2 regions of the Streptomyces sp. SP17BM10 genome follow, and region 1 is predicted to be linked to the other one. Evidence: riboswitches for the same ligand, from Rfam matches in the RefSeq annotation. Region 1 holds a riboswitch; the other holds the start of a gene.
What was found. A riboswitch is a leader RNA that binds a small molecule or an ion and turns the genes downstream of it on or off. The one in region 1 is predicted to bind cyclic di-AMP.
Positions count from the first base shown of each region.

Region 2: it holds a riboswitch for cyclic di-AMP, as region 1 does, so the genes downstream of both, PUR71_RS30845 (transglycosylase family protein) here and PUR71_RS03515 (M23 family metallopeptidase) in region 1, are expected to answer to the same signal.

Region 1 is NZ_JAQYXB010000409.1:34,166-38,286, forward strand. It holds gene purB (adenylosuccinate lyase) at 1-253, shown strand, start outside; gene PUR71_RS03510 (DHA2 family efflux MFS transporter permease subunit) at 261-1,793, opposite strand; cyclic di-AMP (ydaO/yuaA leader) riboswitch at 2,105-2,284, shown strand; gene PUR71_RS03515 (M23 family metallopeptidase) at 2,287-3,243, shown strand; gene PUR71_RS03520 (sensor histidine kinase) at 3,431-4,121, opposite strand, start outside.
Region 2 is NZ_JAQYXB010000661.1:14,098-18,218, forward strand. It holds gene PUR71_RS30835 (DUF397 domain-containing protein) at 8-280, opposite strand; gene PUR71_RS30840 (sirohydrochlorin chelatase) at 852-1,829, shown strand; cyclic di-AMP (ydaO/yuaA leader) riboswitch at 2,191-2,352, shown strand; gene PUR71_RS30845 (transglycosylase family protein) at 2,360-3,640, shown strand; gene PUR71_RS30850 (hypothetical protein) at 3,915-4,115, shown strand.

The DNA.
Region 1 (4,121 bases):
GGTCATCAAGGAGCACGCCGTCGCCTCCGCGCTCGCGATGCGCGCCGGCGCCCGCGAGAACGAGCTGCTGGAGCGCCTGGCCGCCGACGAGCGGATCCCGCTGGACCGCGCCGCCCTGGACGCGCTGCTGGCCGACCGGCTGTCGTTCACCGGCGCGGCCGGTGCGCAGGTGGCCGAGGTCGTCCGTCAGGTCGAGGACGTCGCCGCGCGCTACCCGGAGGCGGCCAAGTACGCACCGGGCGACATCCTTTGATGCATTGTCAGCTTCTTGAGGGCCCTGCTGCCGGATCGGTGGCGGGGCCCTCGGGCGTGTGGACGTGGCCGGGGTCGAGGGGCGGGGTCGTGCCGCAGCACCATTCGGTGTCCGGCTCCGCGACCGGGTGGTCCTCGGGGGCCAGCACGTTGCCGCGGATGGTGACGAACGCGGTGATCGCCCCGGTGGTCAGGAGCCCCGCGCAGATCAGCATCGCGGTGTGGAAGGCGTCGTCGACCGCGGACGGCACCCGGTAGGCCTCGCCGCTCAGACCGGCCAGCGCCGGGAGGGCCGCGACCGCGAGCAGGCCGGCCGCGCGGGCGGCGGCGTTGTTGACCCCGCTCGCGATGCCCGCGTGCCGCACCTCCACGGCCGCGAGCACGGTCGCCGTCAGCGGGGCGACCAGCAGCGTCATGCCGGAGCCCATCACCGTCACCGCGGGCAGGACGTCCGCCCAGTAGGAGGAGCCGGCGCCGATCCGCAGCATCAGCAGCACCCCGGCGGCGCACAGCAGCGGGCCGACGGTGAGCGGGATCCTCGGGCCGATCCGCTTGCCGAGTCGCGCGGCGCGTGAGGACAGCGCGAGCATCAGCACGGTGATCGGGACCAGCGCCAGGCCGGACACCAGCGGCGAGAAGTGGGCGACGATCTGCAACTGGACGACCAGCAGGAAGAACACCCCGCTGAACGCCGCGTACACACAGAGGGTGACGAGGTTCACGGCGGTGAACAGCCGTGAGGAGAACAGTCCCAGCGGCAGCATCGGCTCGGGGGCACGGCGTTCGACGGCGATGAACGCCGCGCAGAGGACGAGTCCGAGCACGCCGGTGACCCAGACGGCGGGGGACAGGCCCTCGCCGGCCGCCGTCAGCGCGTAGGTGATGGCGCCGAGCGCGAGGGCGGCGAGCACCGAGCCGAGCACGTCGAAGCGGCCGGTGGCGCTCTCGTCCCGGCTCTCGGGGACGTGGCGGGTGGCGACCGCGATGACGGCGGCGGCGAGCGGCAGGTTCAGCAGGAAGATCCACCGCCAGCCGGGGCCGTCCACGAGCCAGCCGCCGAGGAACGGGCCGACGGCCGCCGACACCCCGCCGAGGCCGGACCACAGGCCGACCGCGGCCGAGCGGTCGTCCGGGTGGAAGACCGCCTGGAGCATGGCGAGCGAACCGGGCGTCAGCAGCGCCCCGCCGATGCCCTGGACGGCGCGCGCGGCGATCAGCACCTGGATGTTCGGTGCGGCGGCGCAGGCCGCGGAGGCGACGGCGAACCAGACCACGCCGAGCAGGAAGACCCGGCGCCGGCCGTAGCGGTCGCCGAGCGCGCCGCCGAGCAGGATGAGCCCGGCGAGCGTCAGCAGATAGGCGTTCAGCGTCCACTGCAGGGACGCGAGGGAGGCGCCGAGGTCCGTGCCGATGCGGGGCAGGGCGACGTTCACCACCGTGCCGTCGAGCATCGCCATGCTGGAGCCGAGCACCGTTGCCAGGAGGACCCAGCGTCCCTGTGCGGTGCCCAGACGCAGGGTGCCGGCGTTGGTTGTGGCCACGGCCCGATCCTCCGCCTGTCGGGGTGCACGTGACAAGGGTCACCGGTGGCGCGTCCGGTGGATGCGGACGGTGACGGTTCGCTTGCGGAGGGGTCGGGTTGTCGGCGGAGGGTTGCCGATCTGTTGCGAGGGGTGAATGGATTGTGTACGGAGAGTGTTTCGGGTCGTTCGGAGTGTCATCGGGGCGGTCGGGGTTGTTGCGGGTTCAAGAGATCGACATTGCTTCACCCGGACGGATGAGTTTTAGTTCAGCGACCGACCGGCCAGCCCGGACGGATCCACCGGGCGGAACGCCGAGTCCTGCCGCTGCCCGGTGGCTCGAACTGAACTCTGTACGGCAGGAGCGGGGGACCCACAGGTAAGTCGCCGGACCGGAATTCGCGCTGTTCGCGTGGAAGTCCAGGACCGGCTTGGGGTGAAGCCGCGCATGCGGCCGGGCAACTCCAGCCCGAACCCGACAGCTCACCTCGCAGGCGTCGGAGAGGAAACTTCCATGCCTGCTCAGGCTCGTCGTATCACCCTGCCCCGCGCCGCCCGCATCGGCATCGCGACCGCCGTCACCGGTGTCTCCTTCGCCCTCCCGCTCGTCACCGCGATGAGCGCCCAGGCCCACACCGCCCCCGGCGCCCCCGCGGCTCCGGTCGCCGCCGCCCCGGCTCCGGCCGCTCCGGCCGCCCCGGTCGCCGCCCAGGCCGACGCCTCCTACCGGGTCGTCAGCGGTGACTCCCTCTCGAAGATCGCCGACGCCAAGCACGTCGAGGGCGGTTGGCAGGCGCTGTACGCGCACAACCGTTCGGTCGTCGGCGCCGACCCGAACCTGATCTTCCCGGGTCAGTCGCTCGCGATCGCCGCCCAGGCCGCCCCGGCTGCTCCGGCCGCTCCGGCCCAGAAGCCCGCTGCTCCGGCCGCCAAGCCGCAGTCCGCTCCGCAGCAGAAGGTCCAGGTCAAGACCGAGGCCACCACCCCAGGTGCCCAGGTCCAGACCCAGGCCACGGTGGCCCAGCCGGCCAAGGCGCCGGCCGCCGCCCCGGTCGCCGCCACCTCCGGCTACGTCGCCCCGCTGGCCAACCCGGTGCTCGGCGAGGCCTATGGCGTCGCCGGCTCGATGTGGGCCTCCGGCCACCACACCGGCCAGGACTTCGTCGCCTCCACCGGCACCCCGGTGCGCGCCGTCGCCAACGGCGTCGTGGTGAAGGCCGACAACGGCGGTGCCTACGGCAACGAGGTCGAGATCAAGCTCGCCGACGGCAAGTACGCGCAGTACGCGCACCTGTCCGTGATCGGTGTGACGGTCGGCCAGTCCGTGACCGTCGGCCAGCAGCTCGGCCTGTCCGGTGCGACCGGCAACGTGACCGGCCCGCACCTGCACTTCGAGATCCGCACCGGACCGGAGTACGGCTCGGACATCGACCCGGTCGCCTACCTCCGGGCGCACGGCGTCGCGCTCTGAGCAGTCCCCCTTGGGGATGACGGACCACCGCGGGTGCGGGGCGAAACGATCGACCGGGATGGTCATGTCGGGTGACCGCTCGACCGGGTGATCGCCGCACCGGCGGACATGGGCGCGGGACACGCCCTGACCGGCCCGGCCACGAGGACTCCTCGTGGCCGGGCCGGTCGCTGTCGTTCTCCGGCCCTCAGTTGGGCGGCGTCTGCGGCGGTGGCGTGGCCGCGCCCGGGAGCCGGACGGTCGCGACGGTGCCGCCGTCCGGGCCGGCCGGTGCGAGCGCGACCTCGCCGCCGGACGCCCGGACCGTGCGGGCGACGATCGCCAACCCGAGTCCGGAGCCCGGCAGTTGGCGGGCGGACGGGGAGCGCCAGAAGCGGTCGAAGACGTGCGGGAGGTCCTCGGTGGCGATGCCGGGGCCCTGGTCGCGGACCGCGAGTTCGCCGTCCGTCAGCGACACGTCGACGCGTCCGCCGGGCGGGCTGAACTTCACCGCGTTGTCGAGCAGGTTGATCACGGCGCGCTCCAGCGCGTGCGGGTCGGCGCGGACGTACCAGGGCGTCAGGTCGGCGCCGAACGCCAGGCCGGGGCCGCGCGGTTCGGCCCGTTCGACGGCTCTGGCCGCGATGTCGTGCAGGGCGACGACCGGCAGCGGCCTGGCGCCGCGGGCGTCGGCGGGGCGAGACAGTTCGAGCAGGTCGCCGATGAGGGTGGAGAGTTCCGTCATCTGCGCCTTCATGTTGCCGAGGATGCGGGTGAGCGTCGCCTCGGGCAGCGGCCGGCCGGAGTCCTTGCTGCGGATGAGCAGGTCGACGTTGGTGCGCATGGATGCCAGCGGGGTGCGCAGTTCGTGGCCGGCGTCGGCGATCAGCCGGGCTTGG
Region 2 (4,121 bases), on a different contig from region 1:
CAGCCGGTCAGGCGGACAGGTGGTCGAACTCCCCGTCCTTGGCCCCCAGCAGCAGCGCGGCGATCTCGGCCCGCGTGTAGATGAGCGCCGGACCGTCCGGGAAGCGCGAGTTGCGCATCGCCACGTCGCCCCCCGGCAGCGCGGCGAACTCGACGCAGTTGCCCTGGGAGTTGCTGTGCAGGCTCTTCTGCCAGACCACTCCCTCCAACTCGGTGGCGGCCATCCCGTTGTAGGGAGCGTACGAGCCGCCCAGGTCCTGCGATTCGTGCGAGTCGTGCATAGAAGTCTCCCGAAGAGCCCCGGAGTTGCGGTCCAGCGCGGCGCTCCCGGCACCCGCCGAACGAACGGGCCGGCCCCGTACCAGCCCGGCACAACGCCTCACTTGACGCGATGATAGCTGCTGTGCACGTGCATCAGCACGAGACGGTGCAGGTGCACGAGGCCTTTCACCGGCCGACCTGAACTCTTCACGGACCCTTCTCGCGACGGTACGTAAACGGACATAGTCGACCGAACCGTCCACCCTCCGATAACCGGCCGTGAGCGGCCCCCCGCTGAATGTTGATCTTCGAAAGCCGGGAGTCGCGCACTCGTGACGCTCCGTCAGACAGCCCGTCGACTGTGAGACATCTCACGCGCCACGGATGCAACGTGACGCCCTGCCGACCGCGTCTCCAGGAGATACCGGTGGACGCGCGGGGGTTGGGGCAGGTATGTCCGGAATATGACCCAATGACCGCTCATCGGCCCGCGTACGCGGGACCTCCGCGCGCCGCGCACACCACGCTCGCGCGAAACCGGCACGGCAGCCGACTGCAGTCCTGACGGGCCGATGACCTACGATCTCCGCCATGAGCACCGCAGCCATCCCGGGCGCGCCACTGCCCGTTCGCACTCCAGGCTCCCGTGCGCGGGGGCGCCACCGTCGCCCCGAGCGCCCCGAGATCCCGGCCGGCTCCCCGGCCCTGGTGCTCGCCGTGCCCGCGACCGCCGGGCCCGAGTCCCGCTCGGTCGTCGAGGAACTGCTCTCGATCGTCCGCAGCGAGCAGAACGGCGTCCAGACCGCGGTGGGCTACCTCCCCGGCGAGGGCACCGAGGGCGCGGACGGCACCGAGCGCAGCATCGGCGAGCTGCTGGCGTCCGCCGCGGAGGCCGGCGTCCCGGCGCCGATCCTGGTGCCCCTGGTGCCCGGCCCGCACGACTTCCTGCCCGAACTCCACGCGCTCGCCGCCGAGTACGGCGCCCACGTCACCGACGTGCTGGGCCCGCACCCGCTGCTGGCCGAGGCCGTCCACGTGCGCCTGTCCGAGGCCGGGCTGGCCCGCGCCGACCGCGCCCGCCTGTTCGCCATCGCGACCGCCGCGGACGGCGTCGTGCTGACCACCGTGGGCGGCGAGGACGCCGCGGCCGCCGCCGGCATCACCGGCGTGCTGCTGGCCGCCCGCCTGGCCGTCCCGGTCGTCGCCGCCGCGCTCGACGTGCCCGGCTCGGTCGCCGCCGCCGTCGCGCACCTCAAGGAGACCGGCTCGCAGCGCCCCGCACTGGCCCCGCTGGTGATCGGCCCGGAGGCGGACTCCGAGCTGCTCGCCACGGCCGCCGAGGAGACCGGCTGCCCGTCCGCCGCGCCGCTCGGCGCCTACCAGACGGTCGGCCAGCTCATCGCCTCGCTGTACCTGGCCGCGCTGCCGACGCCGTCCGCGGAGGCCCTGGCGGCCGCCCAGGCCCAGGCCGAGGCCGAGGCGGCGGAGGCCGCCGCCGAGGGCTCCCGCGCGGCCCACGCGGCCACCGGGACGGCCCCCGGGGCGCCCGCGCAGGAGGTCGGCGAGTAGCCGCCGACCGCACGCACCGAAAGGGCCCGGAACGACTCCGTTCCGGGCCCTTTCGGCTTGCGGCGTAAAGGAATTAAGAACCTAATGTGCGAGATGTCCGTTCTGTGATTGTTTGCGATCGGGTGACCTTCCGTCATCCGAATCCTGAGCATCTGCCAGTTGTGCACATCCGCAGGTTTATTGCGAGAAAACGATCATTTTCGATCTTGGAAAAGGAAAGTTTTGGTGACTTTCCATAACCCGTGATGCGCATCACAGGTATTTGCAGTTCGAACTTAAGTCTGCTTAACGTGCTCCCCGTTCGTGACCACACGGACCCAGCTCATCCGCAACGCCGAGTCCTGCCGTCGGGTGCGCTGGAAGCGCGAAAACGCACCACGGCAGGAGCGGGGGACCCACAGGTAAGTCGCCCCGGACCGCTCCACGGAACGGTTCTGGGCTAGGGGTGAAGCCGCGCCACAGCGCGGCCGGGCAACTCCGGCCCGAATCCGACAGCTCACCTCGCAGGCGTGGGAGAGGACCGCGTCTTCATGCTGCCCACCAACGGCACTCGCCTGTCCAGCCGCACCCGCCGTGTGATCGCCGCCCTCGGCGTCGCGGGCGTCGGCCTCACCATCCCCTGCCTCACCTCCGGCACCGCCTCGGCCGCCTCCATCGCCACCTGGGACAAGGTCGCCCAGTGCGAGAGCAGCGGCGACTGGAGCATCAACACCGGCAACGGCTTCTACGGCGGCCTGCAGTTCACCTCCAGCACCTGGGCCGCCTTCGGCGGCACCTCGTACGCCCCGCAGGCCAACCAGGCCACCAAGGACCAGCAGATCGCCGTCGCCGAGAAGGTCCTCGCCTCGCAGGGCCCCGGCGCCTGGCCCGTGTGCTCCGTCCAGGCCGGCCTGACCGCTGGCGGCGCCCCGGCCGCGGTCGACACGTCCGCCGCCGCGAGCGCCACGAAGGCCGCCCCGGCCGCCCAGCCGTCCTCGAAGCCCGCCGTCAAGCCCGCCGCCCCGGCGCAGGACCAGGCGCAGGCCCCGGCCGCCGCCGACTCCGCCAAGGGCACCTGGGCGCAGAAGCGCCAGGACTGGGCCCAGGGCGGTGCCCGCACGGGCGCCCAGGCCGGTGCCTCGGACTACACCGTCGTGGCCGGCGACTGGCTGTCGACGATCGCCGACAAGCACAACGTCAAGGGCGGCTGGCAGCGTCTGTACGAGCTGAACCGCGGCACCCTGACCGACGGTCCGAACACCATCTACCCGGGCCAGCACCTGTCCTTCGGCGACTCCGCCCAGGCGCCGGCCGACCAGTCCGGTGACTTCAACTGGTTCGACCGCTCGCAGAAGCCGGGCCAGTCCTCCGCCGGGAACACCGTGAACGCCCAGCCGGCCGCCGCGGCCCAGACCCCGGCCGCCAAGCCGTCCTCGAAGCCCGCCACCCAGACCCCGGCCCCGGCCGTCACCGGCTCGATGGCCGCCGCGGTCGACTTCGCCAAGGCGCAGGTCGGCCAGGCGTACGTCTACGGCGGCACCGGCAACGGCGGCTGGGACTGCTCGGGCCTGACCCAGGCCGCGCTGCGCGCCGCGGGCATCTCGGTGCCGCGCGTCGCCAACGACCAGGCCGCCGCGAGCACCCACGTCTCGCTGGACAGCCTGCAGCCGGGCGACCTGCTGTTCTGGTCCAACAACGGCCAGGACTCCGGCGTCTACCACGTCGCGATCTACATCGGCGGCGGCCAGTACGTCGAGGCCGCCAACCCCAGCGCGGGCGTCCGCCTGCAGACCATCGCCAACTGGGCGCCGGACTTCGCCGGCCGCGTCTGAGGGTCCTTCCGGAACCGTCCCGCCGGGGGCGGTTGACGGATCGCGGGTAGCAGCGCGCAGCTGACAGATAACAGATAACAGCTGACAGATAACAGATTTCAACATCTGTCATCTGTCAGCTGCCACCCGCCCGCCCCCGGGGAGAGACTGGTCGCTCTCCCCGGGGCTTCGCCGTACCCGCACGCACCCGCCCCTCCGCGCACCGGAGCATTCGCATGGTCAAACCCCGGCCCAACGGGCATGCTGCTGCTCTGCACCCGAGGAGGAGTCACCCATGGCCCAGGTCACCGTCACGCTCGACGCGAACCTCGCGATCGACGCGATGATGCTTTCCGGCACCAAGAGTCCTCAGGACGCCGTCGAACTGATCCTGCGCGACTACCTGGCCCGCGGTCGCCGCACCGAGACCCGCACCGGCGACGCCGCCGACGGCCACCGCGTCACCGCCGACCGCCCGGCCGTCCAGGAGGGCTGACCCCGG